DNA from 3 places in the Pseudokineococcus lusitanus genome. Region 3 is predicted to be linked to each of the others. Evidence: riboswitches for the same ligand, from Rfam matches in the RefSeq annotation. Region 3 holds a riboswitch; each other region holds the start of a gene.

The links. Region 3 has a riboswitch for S-adenosylmethionine ahead of metX (homoserine O-acetyltransferase MetX). Riboswitches for the same ligand answer to the same signal wherever they lie in the genome.
Region 1: another riboswitch for S-adenosylmethionine. It lies ahead of EDC03_RS07170 (methionine ABC transporter ATP-binding protein); the one in region 3 lies ahead of metX (homoserine O-acetyltransferase MetX).
Region 2: another riboswitch for S-adenosylmethionine. It lies ahead of EDC03_RS05645 (bifunctional o-acetylhomoserine/o-acetylserine sulfhydrylase); the one in region 3 lies ahead of metX (homoserine O-acetyltransferase MetX).

The regions. Positions count from the first base shown of each region.
Region 1 covers NZ_RJKN01000003.1:268,076-272,342, forward strand. Annotated here, with positions in the region: gene EDC03_RS07165 (HNH endonuclease signature motif containing protein) at 1-1,464, shown strand, start outside; SAM riboswitch class IV at 1,585-1,702, shown strand; gene EDC03_RS07170 (methionine ABC transporter ATP-binding protein) at 1,771-2,886, shown strand; gene EDC03_RS07175 (methionine ABC transporter permease) at 2,943-3,542, shown strand; gene EDC03_RS07180 (MetQ/NlpA family ABC transporter substrate-binding protein) at 3,670-4,267, shown strand, end outside.
Region 2 covers NZ_RJKN01000002.1:520,661-524,927, reverse strand. Annotated here, with positions in the region: gene EDC03_RS05650 (sensor domain-containing protein) at 1-1,239, shown strand, start outside; SAM riboswitch class IV at 1,296-1,410, shown strand; gene EDC03_RS05645 (bifunctional o-acetylhomoserine/o-acetylserine sulfhydrylase) at 1,500-2,831, shown strand; gene EDC03_RS05640 (DUF4188 domain-containing protein) at 2,892-3,380, opposite strand; gene EDC03_RS05635 (TetR/AcrR family transcriptional regulator) at 3,379-4,122, shown strand; gene EDC03_RS05630 (patatin-like phospholipase family protein) at 4,250-4,267, shown strand, end outside.
Region 3 covers NZ_RJKN01000011.1:20,709-24,975, reverse strand. Annotated here, with positions in the region: gene EDC03_RS16400 (universal stress protein) at 6-413, opposite strand; gene EDC03_RS16395 (NUDIX domain-containing protein) at 520-1,035, shown strand; gene metX (homoserine O-acetyltransferase MetX) at 1,048-2,223, opposite strand; SAM riboswitch class IV at 2,359-2,470, opposite strand; gene EDC03_RS16385 (DUF4192 domain-containing protein) at 2,561-3,961, opposite strand; gene EDC03_RS16380 (YkvA family protein) at 4,099-4,267, opposite strand, start outside.

The DNA.
Region 1 (4,267 bases), on a different contig from region 3:
AAGCGGAAGGTCCGGGCGTTGGTCGCCCGGCTCGAGGTCGACGCGACCAACCGCCGGGCCCGGTACGAGACCTGCCGCCGCCGGGTCCTGGTCCAGCCGCTGGGTGACGGGGCGGCCGAGCTCGTCGCCACCGGACCCGTCGCCGACATCACCGCCCTGTTCCACCGCCTCGACACGTGGGCGCGCACCCGCACCGGCCCCAACGCGAGCGCGGACCCGCACGCCGCGGTCGCCGCCGGACTGGACCCCGTCACCACCGACACCACCGGGCTGCCCGACCGCCGCGGCGTCGACGCCCGCCGCTTCGACGCCCTCGTCGGCCTGGTCACCGACACCGGTGCCGGCCCACGGAAGGACGGCCGTGCCCACACCGGGCAGTGCCACGGCCCGTCCCTCAACGTCTCGCTCCCGACGCTGCTCGGCCTCGACGACGAGACCGCGTGGCTCGCCGGCCACGGCGCGGTCCCGGCCGACATCGCCCGCGAGCTCCTCGCCGCCGGCCACCCCTTCCGCCGGGTCCTCACCGACTTCTTCACCGGGAAAGTGCTTGGCGTCGACGGACACCTCCACCACCTCCCAGCCGCCGGGACCCGCACGACGACGCCTGGGCTCACCACCGGCGCGACGACCGTCCCGGCGGTGGTGACGCCCACCACGGCTCCTCCGCCCTCCCCTGCACCGGACGCCGGCCTCGACGCGGTGCCCGACCCACCGGGCGACCAGCGGACCACAGCGACAGCCGTGCCCCCGCCGACGACGACCACGGAGCCGGCACCCCCCGGCCTTACCGACAAGGTCACGCCCGGCACCACCACGCCCGGCACCACCACGCCCGGCACCACCACGCCCGGCACCACCACGCCTCCCTGGGCCCGGACAGGAGCTGATGCGTCCGACGCAGCGACGCCGTCCTCGTCGACCTGCCCTCTCGCTGGCCTGCCCACCGACTACGTCCCCACCGCCGAGCAGTCCCGCTACGTCCGGACCGCGCTGCCCGAGTGCACCCACCCCGGCTGCACCCAGCCCTCGGTCCGCTGCGACCTCGACCACCAGGTACCCCACGGCGCCGGTGGCCCGACCTGCGAGTGCAACCTCCGCCCCCGCTGCCGCAAGCACCACCAGTGCCGCACCCACTACGGCTGGCAGGTCGAGGCCATCACCGACGACCCCGACGACCCGCACGGCCTCGGCACCCGCTGGACCTCACCCCTCGGCCTCGTCCACGACGACCCCGCACCACCCTTCCTCCCCCGACCCATCACCAGCCGCGACGACGACGGCACGCCCCTGCCCACCGGCTGGGGCGACCTCGGCGATCCCCTCGACTGCTCGTACCCGACCGTCGACATGGCCTGGCCCGGCGCCGCCCTGCTCATCAGCGCTGCCGTCACCGCGACCGCCCACCACCGCGAACCGCCCGCGTCGCCGGCCCCGCCGACCGACGACGACCCGCCGCCCTTCTGACGCCGGCACCACCGCGTCGGCCTCGTCGTGACCCGTCGCCACGGTGGCCCCGGGCTCCCAATACCCACCGTCCCGAGCGGTTTTGACAGCGACGCCGGACGCTGCCTACCGTCCCGTCCAGGTCACGAGAACCAGCGCGAAGCCCCGGCTCGCTGGTCAGCAACCCTCCGCCACGGCGGGGTGCTCCGGGTGAGGACCAGGTGGACGCCCCACGACGGCGCGTCCGCAAGCGTGGCCCGACCGGGCCTCGTCTCCGCGTGCGCGGCGGCCGGTGCCGTCGCGCCTGCTGCCAGGAGCGCACCGCCCGTGATCGAGCTGTCCGGCCTCGTCAAGACCTACGCGGCGCCCCGGCGCCGGGGCGGCCTGCGGCAGCTCGTCGCGCGGCGGACCTCGGACGTGGACGTCGTCGTCGAGGACGACGCGCCGGTCCGCACGGGCGAGGTCCGCGCGCTCGACGGCGTGAGCATCTCCGTCCCGGCGGGCGACGTCGTCGGCGTCGTCGGCCCCAGCGGCTCCGGCAAGAGCACCCTCGCCCGCTGCGTCAACCTCCTCGAGCGCCCGGACGCCGGCCGCGTCGTCGTCGACGGGCAGGACCTCACCGCGCTCGACGCCGGCCGGCTGCGCACGGCCCGCCGCAGCATCGGCATGGTCTTCCAGCACTTCGACCTCCTCGGCTCGCGGACCGCGCTCGGCAACGTCGCGCTGCCGCTGGAGCTCGCGGGCGTCGGCCGGCGCGAGCGCGAGACCCGCGCCGCGGAGCTGCTCGAGCGCGTCGGCCTCGCCGACAAGAAGGCCTCCCGGCCGTCCCAGCTGAGCGGCGGCCAGCAGCAGCGCGTCGCCATCGCCCGCGCCCTCGCCGCCCGCCCGTCGGTCCTGCTGTGCGACGAGGCCACCTCCGCCCTCGACCCCGGCTCCACGGCCGGCGTCCTCGCGCTCGTCCGGGAGCTCCGCGACGAGCTGGGCCTCACGGTCGTCGTCGTCACGCACGAGATGGACGTCGTCCGGGCCGCCTGCGACAGCGCGGTCCTGCTCGAGCACGGCCGGGTCGTCGACGAGGGCCGGCTGGCCGACGTCGCCGCCCGCCCCGGCTCGCCCCTGGCCACCCGCCTGCTGCCGGCGCCCGCCCGGCCCCCGGTGCGGCCCGGCAGCGCGCTGCTCCAGCTCGTCGTCACCGACGGCTGGGACGGGCAGGCCGGGCCCGACGGCGGCGGCGGACCCGGCGAGGCGGTGATGACGTCGCTCGTGCGCGAGCACGGGCTCGACGTCTCGGTCGTCGGCGGCCGGGTCGAGACCCTCGGCGGTCGCCGGGCCGGGCACCTCCTCCTCGAGGTCGCCGGCGGGGCCGCCGAGCACGCCGCCCGGCTGGGCGGCGCCACGGACGCCTTGCGCGCCCGCGGCGTCCTCCTGGAGGTGGCGGCGTGAGCGAGCTGCTCTCCCTCGCCCCGCAGCTGGCCGAGGCCACCCGCGAGACGCTGACGATGGTCGCCACGGCGACCGTCCTCGCCGTCCTCGGCGGGATCCCCCTCGGCGTCCTGCTGCTCGTCGTCTCGCCGGGCGGTCTCGCGCCGCACCCGCTCGCGCACCGGCTGCTCGGCCTGCTCGTCGACCTCGGCCGCTCGCTGCCCTTCATCATCCTGCTCGTCGCCGTGGCCCCGGTGACCCGGCTCCTCGTCGGGACGACGATCGGCTCCTGGGCCGCCGTCGTGCCGCTGACCATCGGCGCCGTGCCCTTCCTCGCGCGGCTCGTCGAGACGTCGTTGCGCGAGGTGGCCCCCGGCAAGGTGGCCGCCGCCCTCTCCATGGGCGCGCGGCGGCGGGACGTCGTCCGCACCGTCCTCCTGCCGGAGGCGCTGCCGTCGGTCGTGGCCAGCTGCACCGTCACCGTCGTGGCGCTCGTCAGCTACTCGGCGATGGCCGGCGCGGTGGGCGGCGGCGGGCTCGGCGACTTCGCCATCCGCTACGGCTACCAGCAGTTCCGGACGGACATCACGCTCGTGACCGTCGCCCTCCTGCTCGTCGTCGTCCAGGTGCTCCAGCAGGGCGGCGAGGCCCTCGCCCGCCGCCTCGCGCACCGCTGACGACGCCCCCCGGGCGCCCGGCGCCCACCCGCACCACCGACCCGCCCGCCGCGGGCCGTCCCGTCGTCCCCCGTCCCGCCCGACCAGGGCTCCCGCACGCCCTCGCCCACCGACCCGGAGGTCCCCCGTGCCCACCACCCGCCGCCCCCGCACCGCCGTCGCCCTCGGCGCGGCCGCCGCGCTCGCCCTCTCGCTGTCCGCCTGCGGCGGCGGGGAGGCCGAGCTGAGCGCGGCCGACGAGCCGCTGCGCGTGGGCGCCTCGCCGGTGCCCCACGCGGAGATCCTCCGCTTCGTGCAGGACGAGCTGGCCGAGGACGCCGGGCTCGACCTCGAGGTCGTCGAGTTCACCGACTACGTGCAGCCCAACGTGGCCCTCGAGGACGGCTCGCTGGACGCCAACTACTTCCAGACCATCCCGTACCTCGAGGAGCAGGAGCGCACGGCCGGCTACGACTTCGCCGCGCTCGAGCCCGTCCACGTCGAGCCCCTCGGCATCTACTCGCAGAGCCTCGGGAGCATCGACGACGTCCCGTCGGGCGCGACCGTCGCCATCCCCAACGACCCGACGAACGCCGCCCGCGCGCTGCGGCTGCTCGAGGCCGAGGGCCTCGTCGTCCTCGCCGACACGGGCGAGGACGCGCCGACCGCCCTCGACGTGCAGGAGGGGGGCCGCGACCTCGACATCACCGAGGTCGAGGCCGCGCAGGTCCCGCGCTCGCTCCAGG
Region 2 (4,267 bases), on a different contig from region 3:
CTGCTGGCCCGACTCGCCGGTGCGCCGGAGGGCGGCCGGCCGGCGTCCGCCGGGACGGCGCTGCTCTTCGTCGGCCTCGACCACTTCAAGGCGGTCAACGACAGCCTCGGTCGGGAGGCCGGCGACGAGCTGCTCCGCGTCGTCGCGCAGCGCCTCACCGCGACCGTCCGCGCGGACGGCGTCGTCGCGCGCCTGTCCGGCGACGAGTTCGTCGTCGTGGCCGACGTCGGGGACGACGGCGCCGCGCGGGCGGTGGCCGAGCGGGTGCTCGACGTCGTCACGGCGCCCGTGCTCCTGCAGGACGTCGAGATCGTCGTCACGGCGAGCGTCGGGGTCGTCCGGGCCACGCCCGACGAGACGCCGGAGCGGCTGCTCCACCACGCCGACGTCGCGATGCACCGGGCGAAGGCACGCGGCCGCGCCCGTGTCGAGCTGCACGACCCGGACGTCGTCGACCCGGCCGTCGGACGTCTCCGGCTCATCGGCGAGCTGCGCCGCGGCATCGCCGAGGGCGAGCTGCGCGTGCACTACCAGCCCCGCATGGACCTGCGGGGCGACCGTGTGGCCGGCGTCGAGGCGCTCGTGCGGTGGCAGCACCCCGAGCGCGGGCTGCTCCAGCCCGGCGACTTCATCGACGTCGCCGAGGAGTCGGGCCTCGTGCGCCGCCTCGGGGCGTGGGTGCTGGACTCCGCCGTGGCCCAGGGGGCGGCGTGGGCGCGGACGGCGGGAGGCGGCCCGACGACGGAGATCGCCGTCAACCTCTCGACGCGCCAGCTCGGCGACCCGGACCTCGTGCCGCTCGTCGCCGAGGTGCTGGACCGGCACGGGCTCGACCCGGCGCTGCTCACGCTCGAGGTGACCGAGACGGCGCTCATGGAGGACCCGGACGCGGCCGCCGCGACGCTGCGGGCGCTCAAGGCGCTCGGCGTCACCCTCGCGGTCGACGACTTCGGCACCGGTTACGCGAGCCTCACGTACCTCCAGCGGTTCCCGCTCGACGAGCTGAAGATCGACCGGTCCTTCGTCGCGGGGCTCACCGAGAGCCGCGGTGACGCGGCCATCGTCGCCACGTGCGTCCACCTCGCGCACTCCCTCGGGCTGCGGGCCGTCGCGGAGGGCGTCGAGACGCCGGACCAGCGCCGCGCCCTCGAGGACCTCGACTGCGACATGGCGCAGGGCTACCACTACGCACGGCCGCTGCCCGTGGACGAGCTCGACCGGTGGTGCGCGGCGCGCTGACCGGTCCGTGAGACACGGGTCCCGCTCGACGGACGGACGCTCCTAGGGTCGAGGCAGGTCAAGAGCGCCAGCGACAAGCCCCGGCTCGCTGGCCGGCAACCCTCCTCCTGCGGCGGGGTGCCCCGGGTGAAGACCGGGCCGCCACCCGTCCGGGCGCGGCAAGCGCGGGCTCGCACGAGCCCCTCGCCGAGGAGACCCCTGTGCCCACCACCCCTCCCGCCGACCACCCCACGCCGTCGACCGGCCTCGACGAGGAGCCGGTGACGCACGGCGTCGCCGACGAGGCGCCCGCCGCCTGGTCCTTCGAGACCCGCCAGATCCACGCCGGCGCCGCGCCCGACCCGAGCACCGGCTCGCGGGCGCTGCTTATCCACCAGACGACGTCCTTCGCCTTCCGCGACACCGAGCAGGCGGCGAACCTCTTCGCGCTGGCCGAGCTCGGCAACATCTACACGCGCATCACCAACCCGACGACGGACGCCGTCGAGAAGCGCATCGCCGACCTCGACGGCGGCGTCGGCGCGCTGCTCGTCGCGTCGGGGCAGTCGGCGGAGACGCTGGCGATCCTCAACGTCGCCGAGGCGGGAGACCACGTCGTCGCGAGCCCCAGCCTCTACGGCGGCACGGTCAACCTGCTCCGCTACACGCTGCCCAAGCTCGGCGTCACGACGACGTTCGTCGAGGACCCCGACGACCTTGACTCCTGGCGCGCCGCGGTGCGCCCCAACACGAAGGTCTTCTACGGGGAGGCCATCCCCAACCCGCGCGGCGACGTCCTCGACGTCGAGGGCGTGGCCGGCGTCGCTCACGAGGTGGGCGTGCCGCTCGTCGTCGACGCGACGGTGGCGACGCCGTACCTCCTGCGGCCGCTGGAGTGGGGCGCGGACGTCGTCGTGCACTCGGCGACGAAGTACCTCGGCGGCCACGGGACGGCGATCGGCGGGGTCGTCGTCGACGGCGGGACCTTCGACTACGCGCAGCACCCGGACCGCTTCCCGGGCTTCAACCAGCCGGACGAGAGCTACCACGGGCTCGTCTACGCGCGGGACCTCGGCGTCGGCAGCGCGCTGGGCGCGAACCTCGCATACATCCTCAAGATGAGGGTGCAGCTGCTGCGCGACCTCGGGCCGGCGATCTCGCCGTTCAACGCCTTCCTCCTCGGGCAGGGCATCGAGACGCTGAGCCTGCGGGTGGAGCGGCACGTGGCCAATGCGCAGGCGGTCGCCGAGTGGCTGGAGCAGCGGCCGGAGGTCGAGCGGGTCCAGTACGCGGGCCTGCCGTCCAGCCCGTGGCACGCGCGGCAGCAGAAGTACGCGCCGCGGGGCGCCGGCGGCGTCCTCGCCTTCGAGCTGCGCGGGGGCCTGGAGGCGGGGCGACGCTTCGTCGACGCGCTGACGCTCCACAGCCACGTGGCCAACATCGGGGACGTGCGCAGCCTCGTCATCCACCCGGCGTCGACGACGCACAGCCAGCTGGCGCCCGAGGACCAGGTCAAGGCGGGCGTGACGCCGGGGCTCGTGCGGCTGTCCGTGGGGCTGGAGCACCTCGACGACATCCGGGCGGACCTCGAGCGCGGGTTCTCCGCGGTCTGAGGTCGAGGTGGCTGCACGACGACGCGGTAGAGCGCGTCCTCGTGCAGCCACCTGCCCGGCTCAGGCGTCGACGCCGCGCATCCGCTCCGCGGCCCGCTGGCGGCGCGGCGGGACGGGGGCCGAGCGGGTCGCCGCGGCGAGCCCGTGGTCGGGCATCGAGACGTAGACGGACTCCGCACGGCCCGGGCCGACGAGGTAGGTCTCGTGGAAGATGCCGGCCGCGTCGCCGCCGCGGCGGGCCTGCTGGTTGAAGGCGCGCCAGGCGGGGAGGTGCTCGGCGTCACCCGCAGAGGCGTAGGCCTGCAGCAGGTCCCAGCTGCGCCAGTACTGCAGGAGCATGAAGGTGCGCCCGGACCAGTAGGTGCGGGCGTGGAGCAGGCCCAGCTCGGGGCGGCCCAGCTCGGCGAGCATGAGCGGCATCGCCCGGAAGACCGGCAGCCACTGCCGCGGGCTGCGGAGCCGGTTGATGCGCATGCCGATGACGAAGACGACGACGTCCTGCCCGTCGAGGTCGGCGGTGCGGCGTCCTGCGTGGACCGTGGTGCCCATGGCTCCCCCTGCGGTGGTGCTGACCGGCCGAGGTCGTCGGCGTCGATGTGGACGCCGTCAACATAGGACTACGGTGTGGACGCTGTCCACATGTGGCGCGGGGTCGCGCCGCCCGACGTCGGGAGGGGCCCTGGAGCGCGCGACCTACCACCACGGCGACCTGCGGAACGCCCTCGTGGCGGCGGCCTCGACGGCGGTCCGCGCCGCAGGGCCCACCGGGCTGTCGGTGCGCGAGGTGGCACGCGAGGTCGGCGTCAGCCCCAACGCGGCCTACCGCCACTTCGCGGGGAAGGCCGAGCTGCTGGCGACGGTCGCCGAGCACGCGCGCGGCGCGATGGGCGTCGCGATGGCGGAGCGGCTGGCGGCGGTGCCGGCGTCCGGTGACGCCGTGGCCCTGGCGCGGGCGCGCCTCGTCGCTGTCGGGCGCGGGTACGTCGAGTACGCCGTCGCCGAGCCGGGGCTCTTCCACGTCGTCTTCAACGGGCCGCCGACCACGGGCGGCCCGCCGGGCTGCGTGGGCGGGCCGGACCCCTGGTCGATGCTGCAGGACCGGCTCGACGAGCTCGACGCCGCCGGCGGGCTCGGCGTGCGGGGGCGCGCGGGGGCGGACCTCGCCGCGTGGGCGGCCGTGCACGGGCTGGCCGAGCTGCTCGTCGGGGTCCTGGCCGGGCTCGACCCGGACGAGCGGGAGCAGGCGCTGGTCCGGACCCTCGCGACGGTGGGAGCGGGGCTGGCGGGCTGACCCGGCGAGACCGACGAACGGCCGGTTCCCGGGCCCGGGAACCGGTCGTTCGTCGGTCTCGAGCGGTCGAGGCCGTGGCCCCCACCCGCCGCCGGACGCCGTCGGGGGCGGCTGCGAGCATCCGCGCGTGAGCCCTGCGACGACG
Region 3 (4,267 bases):
CCGGGTCAGACGGGCTTGACCGCGAGGACGGGGCAGGGGGCGTCGAAGAGGATCCGCTGGGCGCCGGAGCCCAGCACGAGCTTGCCCACGGGGGTGCGGCGCCGCAGGCCGATGACGACGAGGGCGGCGCCCTCGTCGATCGCGACGCGGAGGAGGTCGGCCGACGGCTCGGCCCCGGGCGTGAGGGCGCGCAGCTCGTGGGCGGGGGCGTCAGCGCCGAGCGCGGCCTCGACCTCGGGCCGCAGCTCCTCGAGGGCGCGGGTGCTCGTGGCGACCGGGTCCGGGTCGTCCGGGTCGGCCCGCCGGTTGTCGACGACGACGACGCGGGAGCGCCGGCGCGCGGCCTCCGCGAGCCCTGCGGCGAGGGCGGCGCGCCCCTCGCGGGTCGGCACGTACCCGACGACCACGGTCATGGGTGCCCCCTCCTCGACGGCCCGTCCGGAGGTCCGGCGGGGCGCCCCCGGGCGCGCCGCGGAGGCTACCCGACACCCCGTCGGCCGCCGTGCGTAGCGTGGGGCCGTGGGCGACGGCGACGGGTGGGTGACCGCCGCGGGCGGGGTGCGGCGCTGGGGCCGCCACGGCGCCGCCGGGCTCCTGCTCGTCAACGACGGCTCGGGCGACGACGGCGCCGAGGGGCCGGCGGGCTCCCGGGTCCTGCTGCAGCTGCGCGCCGGGTGGACCCACCTCGGCGGCACGTGGGGGCTGCCCGGCGGCGCCGTCGACAGCCACGAGGACGCCGACGCCGGCGCGCTGCGCGAGGCCCACGAGGAGACCGGGCTCGACCCGGCCGCCGTCGAGGTCCTCGGCCGGCGCGTCACCGCGGACCTCGGCGTCTGGCGCTACACGGTCGTCCTGGGCCGCCGTCGCCGCGGCGCCCCGCCGCAGGCGCCGCACGCGGCCACGGCGGAGTCCGACGACGTCCGCTGGGTCGCCCTCGACGACGTCGGCGCCCTGCCGCTGCACCCCGGGCTCGTCGGCACGTGGGCCGGCCTGCGGGCGTGGGTCGAGCGGTCCACGTCCGCCCCGCCCGCCTGACCGCCGGGCCGCTCAGCCGTCGACGGGCCCCCCGGGACGGCCGAGCAGGTCGCGCACGACGGCCGCGACCGCCGCGTGCTCGGTGAGGAAGCCGTCGTGGCCCGCGGGCGAGTCGACGACGTGGAGGGCGGGCGTGCCGGGCAGGCCCGCCACGAGCTCCTCGCCGAGCGCCACCGGGTAGAGCCGGTCCGAGGAGATGGCCACGACCGCCGTCGTGGCGGTGACCGCGGCCAGCGCGGCGCCGGTCCCGCCGCGGCCCCGGCCGACGTCGTGGCCGTTCATCGCCCGGGTGAGGGCGACGTACGAGCCCGCGTCGAAGCGCCGCACGAGCTTGTCGGCGTGGTGGTCGAGGTAGGACTCGACCGCGTAGCGGCCGCCCCGGGCGGGGTCCTCCCCCGGCTGCGCCGTCCGCCCGAAGCGGGCCTCGAGCTCGGGCGCCGCGCGGTACGTGGCGTGCGCGACGCGGCGGGCGACGCCGAGGCCCGTGTGGGGCCCCGCGCCGTCGGGCGCGTCGTGGTAGTCGCCCCCGGCGTAGCCCGGGTCGCCCTCGACGGCGGCCAGCTGGGCCGCGGCCCAGGCGATCTGGTCGGCGCCGCTCGCCGCGCAGGCGGCCAGCACGAGCAGCCGGCGGACCCGGCCGGGGTGCGTGACGCCCCACTCGAGGGCGCGCATGCCCCCCATCGACCCGCCGACGACGAGCGCCCACGCCGGCACGCCCAGCGCGTCGGCGAGCGCCGCCTCGACGGCGACCTGGTCGCGGACGGAGACGGCCGGGAACCGGCTCCCCCACGGCCGGCCGTCGGGCGCGGGCGACGACGGACCGGTCGTGCCCTGGCAGCCGCCGAGGACGTTGGCCGCCACGACGCACCAGCGGTCGGTGTCGAGGGCCCGGCCCGGGCCGACGAGCTCGTCCCACCAGCCCGGGGTGGGGTGACCGGGCCCGGCGGGCCCCGCGACGTGGCTGTCCCCCGTCAGCGCGTGGCAGACGAGGACGACGTTCGACCGGTCGTCGGCCATCTCGCCCCACGTCTCGTAGGCCACGACGACGTCGGGGAGCACGTCTCCGCCCTCCAGCGCGACGGCGCCGACCCGCGCGAAGCGGCGGGAGCCGACCGGGTCGCCGGGGCGCCACGCGCCCGAGGCGGGCGGCGCGGGACGGGCGGCCCGGGACGCCGGGACCGGCGGCACGACGACCGGGCCGTCCGCCGGCGAGCCCTGCGCGCCCACGGCCGGCGGGGGCACCGCCGGCGGGGGCGGGACGGTGCGCTCCTCGGTGCGGGTGCTGCCCACGACGGCCTCCGGGGGTCCCAGGGGCCGACGGGCGGCCCGCGCTTGCCCGCCGCATGCCGGCGGGCCCGGTCATCACCCGGGGCACCCCACCGCGGAGGAGGGTTGCCGCCCAGCGAGCCGGGGCTCCGCGCTGGGACTCTTGACCTGGCGCGGACGGTAGCAAGGGCCCCGCCGCGACCGCACCGCCCGTCCGGCCGTCGGGCGGCGCCCCGGGGCCCGCAGGCCCCGCGCCGGGTCAGCCCGCGGGCGCCTCCTCGTCGTCCTGCCGGCGGGCCCGCACCCAGGCGGGGACCGCCCCCGCGTCGACGAGGTCGAGGACGAGCCGCGCCATCGGCACGGCGGGCCGGACCTCGAGCGCGCGCTCGGCGCAGGCGACCGCGCGGGCGCCGTCGCCGGACCACCACGCCGTCCACGCGAGCGCCCCGAGGGCGTGGGCGCCCACCCGGTCGGGCAGGTGCCGCACGACGGCCGCGAGCACCCCCTCCGCGGCGGCCACGAGCGCCGGGTCCGGGACCGCGGCGCCCGCCGGCCGGCCGACGACCGCCTCGAGCAGCGCCTCCGCGCGCTCGTCGGGGCCCTCGGCCGCCACCCGCTCCGGCACGTCGCCCGCCCCCGCGAGGCAGCTGACGAGGACGGCGTCGCGCACCCACGGGTCGGCCAGGGCCGCGCCGACCCGGCCGAGCAGCACGGGGTCGTGGAGGTCCTCCGCCGGCCCGCGACGGCCGGGCGCGTCCCCGCCGGGCGGAGCGGCCAGCCGCTCGACCTCGACGGCACCGCGGAAGGACGCCAGCGCGTCCGCGCGGAGCCGGGCGGCGCGGGCCGGGTCGCCCTCGGCGCGGCGCGTGCGGCGCCGGGCCGTCGCGGCGGCCCGGACCGCCTCCTCGCGCGCGTCGGCGGCCGCGGGCCGCAGGTCGTCGAGCAGGGCGTCCCGCGACCGCAGCGGCGCGGACCCACGGGCGACCATCTCGACGGCGGCGAGGCTGCCGTCGAGGGCGGCGAGGGGCTCTCCCTCCGGCGGGCAGCACGCGTCCCGGCAGCCGAGGCGGCGCAGGCGGTCCCCGTCGACCCACCACGCGTCGCCGAGCCGCAGGCCGCGGCCGACGCAGGCCCCGGCGACGAGGACGTCGACGAGGCCCGCGAGCGACAGGTCCCGCGGGTCCGGGCCCCCGGGGTGGCCGCCGCCCAGCAGGTCGGCGGGCACGGCGTCGTCGTAGACGACCGCGACGACGGCGGACGCGCCGTCGCGCACGGCGAGGTCGACCGCGTGGTCCACGAGGCGCCCCAGCAGGTCGACGAGGTCGGCGGGCACCTGCCGGAGCGCCAGCAGCGCCCGCTCCCGGTCGGCGAGGGCGGGCAGGTCGACCCGCGAGACGAGGCCCACGCGCCGGCGGGGTCCCCGCAGGCTCACGAGGACGAGGCTGCGCGCCGGGACGAAGCCCAGCTGGTGCGGCACGAGGGCCACGAGGTCGCGCGGGTCGCCCACGCGGAGCACCTCGGGGGCGCGCACCTGCGGGGGCAGGAGGGGCGCCGTCCGCGGCCGGCTCCTCGCCCCCTCGGCGGCGGTGGGGCACGGGCGGCCGCGGCGACGGCGCGAGGTGGTCGTGTCGTCGCGGCGGGGGGCGGGTGAGGTCGTCATGACGGCGAGCGTGGGGCGCCGGACGTCGGCGCGGGGACGCCCTCCACAGGGGGGGTCCCGGGCGGGGGCCCGGCGCGCACCGGGGCGCCGTCGAGGGCGCCGTCCACAGGACGTCGCCCCCGGCGGCGGGCGGGAGGTCAGACGACGACGCTGCCCTGGACGGTCTCGCGACCGGGCTCGGCGGCGCGGTCCGTGCCGGCGCCCTCGGGGCCGTCGGCGGCGGGGCGGCCCGCCTTCTCCCAGCGCAGGAAGGCGGTGGTCTCGTCGACGACCGCGCCGGCGAGCCACGTGAGGACGAGCGCGTCG